DNA from 2 places in the Desulfovibrio sp. 1188_IL3213 genome. Region 1 is predicted to be linked to the other one. Evidence: riboswitches for the same ligand, from Rfam matches in the RefSeq annotation. Region 1 holds a riboswitch; the other holds the start of a gene.

Region 1 (3,416 bases):
TACTATCTGGAAACAGCGGCTAGCTGTTTTCGCTTTCTTCAAACTTCTGCTTGAGCAGATCGCCCAGGCTCTGGCCGGATTCCTGCGGCCCGGAATGGAATTCCTTGGGCTTGCGGCGGTCTTCCACTTCCTGAATCTGCTTGATGGACAGGCCCAGGCGGCGCTCTTCAGCGCTGACATGGATGACCTTGGCCTGAATTTCCTGGCCTTCCTTGTAGATTTCAGCCGGGGTCTTGACCTTCTTGCTGGACAGTTCGGAAACGTGCACCAGCCCTTCAATGCCTTCTTCCACTTCAACGAAGAGGCCGAAGTCGGTGATGTTGGTCACGATGCCCTTGACGGTGCAGCCCACGGGGTAGGTGGTGGGCACATGGCCCCACGGATCGTCCACCAGCTGCTTGACGCCCAGGGTGAACTTTTCGTTCTCCTGATCAACGGTCAGCACCTTGGCCTGCACGGTATCGCCCACCTTGTACATTTCGTTGGGGTGGCGCACCTTCTTGGTCCAGGAGATGTCAGACACGTGAATGAGGCCGTCAATGCCGTCTTCAATGCCGATGAACATGCCGAATTCGGTGATGTTCTTGATGACGCCTTCAAGGATGGTTCCTTCAGGATACTTTTCAGCAACCAGTTCCCAGGGGTTGGGACGAACCTGCTTCATGCCGAGGCTGATGCGCTTCTTTTCGCCGTCCACGCCCAGAATGACCACTTCGACTTCGTCGCCGGTGTGAACCATCTGGGAAGGATGACGCAGCTTGCGCGTCCACGACATTTCAGAGATGTGCACAAGCCCTTCCACGCCGGGTTCCAGTTCCACAAAAGCGCCGTAGTCCACCAGGTTGGTGACCTTGCCGGAGCACTTGGCCCCTTCGGGGAAGCGGGCGGAAATGTCCTGCCACGGATCGGGCACGAGCTGCTTGAGACCCAGGGAAACCTTGTTGTTGTCGCGGTCAAAGGAAAGAACCTTGAGGGTCAGTTCCTGACCGATGGTGATCATTTCCTTGGGATGGCGGATGCGCTTCCAGCTCATGTCGGTGATGTGCAGAAGCCCGTCAAGGCCGCCCAGGTCAACAAACACACCGTATTCGGTGATGTTTTTGGCCTTGCCTTCCACGGTCTGACCCTCTTCAAGGGTGCGCAGCAGATCCTGACGTTTGGAATCGCGCTCTTCTTCAAGCAGCACGCGGCGAGAAACGATAACGTTGCTGCGGCGGCGGTTGATCTTGAGCACGCGGAACTCGAACTCCTGGTTGACCAGGGCGTCCATGTCCGGCACAGGGCGCAGGTCCACATGGGAACCGGGCAAAAAGGCCTCTACTCCGCCGATGTCCACAGTGTAGCCGCCCTTGATGCGACGCACAATGTGGCCCGTGATGACCCTGTTGTTTTCCTGCACGTCTTCGAGCTGGTCGAAAACCTGCATGCGTTTGGCCTTTTCAAAAGAAAGGGTGATGGTTCCGTCGTTTTCGTTCTTGCGAACAACGTACACGTCCACCTTGTCGCCCACGGCAACGCCGATGTTGCCGGCAGCATCGCGAAATTCGGCCGTGGGAATCTGCCCCTCGGACTTGAAGTTCACGTCCACCAGCACATTGTCGTCATCCACACGGACGATTTCGCCCTTGGTGATAGAGCCTTCTTCAAGGTCGCCAAAATCGGAAGTGAGGTAGTTTTCGAGGGCACTCTCGAAATTCATTTCGGTTTCGTGCCCGGTTTCCAAACCTGCCATATGTCCAGCCTCCAAACATGATTTCCCCAATACAAGGGAGGCCGCATAAGTACCAGAATTTTGCCGAAAGAACAAGGAAAAATCCGCCAAAAATGGCCTCCGGAGCCGAAAACCGGTTCCGAACTCCCTGTATTTCCCCGGTTGGCGCAAGCCATCGCCTGCCTTGACATTTACCGCGCCCTGTTGTCCTCTGTCGTTTTGGCGGGGAATTTCGTGCAAATCGAAAACAGTCGCGCTGCGGTAAGAGGGGACAACGCTTCTTCATGCTGCTCCGAAGAGCGGCATGCGACAGCCAGTCGCACATGCGGTGAAGGCGAAGCCAAGGCGCGGGCCATGCGGCCCCACAACCCTCAAGTCCGAATATCCGCCGGGGCCGATGCCCTTTGCGAACCTTTCAACGCGAAATTGAGGAGGTTGCCATGCCGCGTATTCTGTCACACCACGGGCTTCGCCCACTGCTTTTCGTTCTGCTGCTTCTCGCGGGCCTTTGCCTGCAAGGCACAAGCCATGCCGCCGAGGCCCCCAAAGAAGGCATACTGCTGGTAGCCTTTGGGACCAGCGTTCCCGAAGGCATGCCCGCCTTCAAGGCCGTGGATGCGGAATTTAAAAAAGCCTTTCCCGATTCTCCTGTGGTGTGGGCCTACACCTCGCAGATCATTCGTAAAAAACTGGCCGAACAGGGTCAGCCCGTGGGGGGCATCAGCGACGGCATGGCCCAGCTTGCCAAGGACGGCGTAAAGGTCGTGCGCGTGCAGTCGCTGCATGTGCTGGGCGGCGAAGAATTTTCTGCTCTTGAGCGTGCGGTGCTGCTTGACGTAAGCAAGCATCCCGGCCGCTTCGACGCGGTTTTCCTGGGCCGCCCCCTGCTGGAGTCCAAGGGCGACGCGCAGGAACTGGCTGCCATTCTGCTGGCCGACACCAGGAAGGCGCGCGGCAAAAGCGCGGCCCTTGTGCTTATGGGTCACGGCCAAAGCCACGGGCGCGCCGACCTTGCCTTTGAAGGCGTGCGGGCCGTGTTCAAGGACACGGACAAAAACGTTCACATGGCTACAGTGGAAGGCGCGCGCACGTTTGAAGACCTGCTCAAGGAACTCAAGGCCGCCAAGGTCAAACAGGTGGTGCTGGCTCCGCTGATGCTGGTTGCCGGGGACCACGCCCGCAACGACCTTGCAGGTGACGAGGACGACTCGTGGGCCGCGCAGCTTAAAAAAGCGGGCATAAAGGTTGAGGCCCACCTCAAGGGTCTGGGTGAAATGCCCGGCACGTCCGCCATTTTTGTGCGCCATGCCAAGGAAAGCACCGACGACCTGACCAAGGAACCCAGAAAGCCGTAAAAGCGCGGCACACGAGATGAGCTGCACACGCCCGCGCGGGCGATCGGCGGCAAGATCAGGCGTGCGGACCGGGCAGTGCTCCCGGCCCGCACGCTTTTTACGTTTTCCGCAACAGACCGGACAGGGCGGCCGTAATGGCGGCCAGGACCGCAAAACCGGCACATGGGGCAAGCGCGCCGGTAATCCTTACTGCCCGATTGTGAGATCTTGGGGTACACAATACCTGTTTTTTTGTGTAGCATACCTTAAAAATTTCATTCTTAACGTGCCGGACGGCCCTTTACGCCCGCAGTCCGGCTTCCAGCCCGCCGGGGGAGGCCCCATGCCCAAGCAAAGTCGCAAGATAGCCC
Region 2 (3,416 bases), on a different contig from region 1:
TTTTGACCGTGAGGCCGTATTGGCCTTTGCCCGGTCACTGCCTGCTCCCCGCACCGACATCCCCGCGCCGGGCGCTCCGGTATGGGGGAGAGATAAAAAACTCGACCTGCACCTTCCCGGCCGCAATCAGGCCCATGTGCTTCAGGTTTTCAAGGCTGTGCCGCCCACCCATGAGGATGCCCCGGCCCTGATGCTGCTTCAGGCGGTGCTTTCCGGCCAGAGTGGCCTTCTGTTCAGTCAGTTGAGAGATGTGGAAGGTCTGGGGTACACGGTAACGGCCTTTTATCGCAGTATGCCCGAAGCGGGCATGATGGCCTTCTACATCGGCACGACTCCGGACAAGGTAGAGCAGGCCCAAAAAGGCTTTGGCAAGATCATTGCCGACATCAAGGCAAAGCCCCTGTCGGCCGCGCAACTGGAGGCCGGGGCAAATCGTCTGCTCGGCGCATACTTCCGCGAGCGGCAAAGCCTGGGCGCACGGGCTGCGGATGCCGCCGGTGACGCCCTGTTGCGCCGTCCTTATGACTTTGACCGCCGGCTTATTGAAAAGGCCGCGGCCCTGACGCCCGCCCAGGTGCAGGCGGTGGCCGTGAAATATCTGGGACAGGACAACGCATACGAACTGGTGCTGTTGCCCTGACAATGCCTCCGCCCTCGCCAATGCGCGAGGCTGGGGAGCAGTTTGCAGTAACATTGCCAGCGTTGTGCGGCAGCCATTGGCCCCCATCATGCCTTCAGGTTAAGCCTTTCGGCGCAGATCTGGATGCCTGATGGGGGTTCTGCATGGTGCAGCGGGTGAGGTGGAAGGGGGTAGCGCCTCAAAAAAGGAAACATGCCTCAAAGCCTGCGCTTGCGCCGATTTTTGCGGTTTTTTACCAACCTTGAAGGGAGGAAAAATAAGTCTGTGAACTTGTCAGGAATGTTTCTTGAAAAAAAGTGGCCTTTAAAAAACGGCCTATGGCGCGGTTTTTTAGAGGCTCTTTTCAAAAAGCCGCTTGTATCAAGGACTTGAGCAGCCTTGAAATCATCTTCGCAGTGCGCTAGATTGCAGTTCCGCACTGAGGGAAGCCACCAGCCACCATAAACAGGCTGCGGAACTTTCAATAGCGGTTCCGGCAGTGTCAAGCAGGGCAGGGTCCCATTCTCGCCCTGTGCTCTTTTGCGGTCTTTTTTTGGCCCTGAAGTGAGTGTAATTAAAAATTTTTCTCAATATAAACTAGGTATTCCCATGCACCTAGGAAGCCTCTTTTGCTAACCCTAATTGACATGATGCGATTCTTTTGAGATTTTCTAGACATTGAAAGTGCCCTACCGGGCTTAATCGGGAATCCCGTGAAAAGCGGGAGCGGACCCGCCGCCGTAAGCCGGGCAAACTGTCTTTCATCATGCGCCACTGGGCTGAGCCTGGGAAGGCCGAAAGATGGCCGGCAAGCCGGAAGACCTGCTTTCAACTTATCTTAAAGGGTGATGGGTCCCCCCCCTGCAAACCCAATGAGGACAACCGACACGGGGCTTTTGTCGGTCAGTTCCCTGCTGCGGGCAGTCTGCCTTCGGCTACAGGCATGTTCCTGTTTTTTGTTTTGCCCCTCCTTCGGTATCGGTATTTTGCGTCCCTTTTCAGGACGACCCTGTTCACTACGTTCCGGGAGCTTTCTTCCATGCCCGCCAGCATCATCAAGCGCGATGGCACGGCAGTGCCCTTTGATTCTGTCAAAATCCTCAACGCCATCACCAAGGCCAATCAGGCCGTGGGTGGCGAGGATATGTCACCCACTGACCTTTTATTCGTCACCGAAAAAGTTTGTAAAAAACTGAAAGAACGTGGCCTGAAGCACGTTGAAGAAATTCAGGACGTGGTTGAGGAATCATTGATTCAGTACGACTACGCCAAAACTGCCAAGGCATATATCCTGTACCGTGCCGAGCATACGAAAATCCGCAACGCGGAATCGTATCTCATGGATATTTATAAAAAATTGACATATTCCGCCGCTATCCATGAGGATATCAAGCGCGAAAACGCCAATATCGACGGCGATACCGCCATGGGCACCATGCTCAAGTACGGTTCCGAAGGGTCCAAGTTTTTCATTGATAACTATATCTTGCCCAAAGACGCTTCGGCAGCCCATATCCACGGGGATATCCATATTCACGACAAAGATTTCTACATGCTCACGGAAACGTGCTGCCAAATAGATCTTATCCCCTTGTTTAAAAATGGTTTTTCCACAGGTCACGGCTATTTGCGTGAGCCCAACTCCATTGAAAGCTATTCGGCCCTGGCCTGCATAGCCATTCAGGCCAACCAGAACGAAATGCACGGCGGCCAGAGCGTACCCCATTTCGACTTTGCCATGGCCGAAGGGGTTGTGAAGACCTACCGCAAGGAATACGAGCGCGCTTTTTCTTCATTTGTGCGCATTGCCATGCATGTGGACGCTGCGGAAGCGGCGGCCTTTACGGAAAAACTGCTTGCCGAAGCGGCATTGTACCCCCGCCTCGGCTCGGTGGAAGCCCTTGGCCGCCGACTTGTCGAAGTGGCCCCCGAAGGGCGGGAAGCAATGGTGGCCGAGGCTCACGCCTACGCCGTGGAAGAAGCCCTCAAATATACCGAACGCCGCACCTATCAGGCCATGGAAGCTCTTATCCATAACCTGAACACCATGAATTCCCGTGCCGGTGCTCAGGTGCCTTTCAGTTCCATCAACTATGGAACGGACGTTTCGGCCGAAGGGCGCATGGTCACCAAAAATCTGCTCAAGGCTACCAAGGCCGGCTTGGGGAATGGAGAAACCTCCATTTTCCCTGTGCAGATTTTCAAGGTAAAGTCCGGGGTCAACTATAATAGTGAAGATCCCAACTATGATCTTTTCAAGCAGGCCATAGACGTTTCAGCCATGCGGCTTTTCCCCAACTTCAGCTTTCTGGACGCCCCGTACAACCTCCAGTACTACAAGCCCGGTGACTACAATACCGAAGTGGCCTATATGGGCTGCCGCACGCGCGTACTGGGCAACGTATACGACAAGGACCGGCAGGTGACCTGCGGGCGCGGAAACCTGAGCTTTACCTCCGTAAACCTGCCCCGGCTGGGGCTGGAAGCCCAGGGAGACGTGGAGAAGTTTTTTGCCTTGCTTGACGACAGGATTGACCTGGTCTTCCGCCAGCTCATGCACAGGTTTAAAATCCAGTGCTCCAAGAAGGTGCGCAACTACCCCTTCCTGATGGGCGAAGGCATCTGGCTTGATTCCGACAGGCTTGACTGGGATGACAGCGTGGAAGAAGTGCTGAAGCACGGCACGCTGACCATGGGCTTTATCGGTCTGGCTGAAACCCTCAAAGCCCTGCTTGGCGTACACCACGGCGAAAGTGAAGAGGCGCAGAAGCTTGGCCTGGAAATTGTCAGGCACATG

Evidence for each region. Region 1 has a riboswitch for cobalamin ahead of V6C16_RS09405 (sirohydrochlorin cobaltochelatase). Riboswitches for the same ligand answer to the same signal wherever they lie in the genome.
Region 2: linked by a shared signal. The riboswitch ahead of V6C16_RS02530 (anaerobic ribonucleoside triphosphate reductase) and the one ahead of V6C16_RS09405 (sirohydrochlorin cobaltochelatase) in region 1 are both predicted to bind cobalamin.

Annotation. Positions count from the first base shown of each region.
Region 1 covers NZ_JBAIYR010000234.1:2-3,417, reverse strand. Annotated here, with positions in the region: gene V6C16_RS09410 (30S ribosomal protein S1) at 20-1,732, opposite strand; cobalamin riboswitch at 1,896-2,118, shown strand; gene V6C16_RS09405 (sirohydrochlorin cobaltochelatase) at 2,152-3,066, shown strand.
Region 2 covers NZ_JBAIYR010000021.1:7,720-11,135, forward strand. Annotated here, with positions in the region: gene V6C16_RS02525 (M16 family metallopeptidase) at 1-640, shown strand, start outside; cobalamin riboswitch at 1,285-1,463, shown strand; gene V6C16_RS02530 (anaerobic ribonucleoside triphosphate reductase) at 1,659-3,416, shown strand, end outside.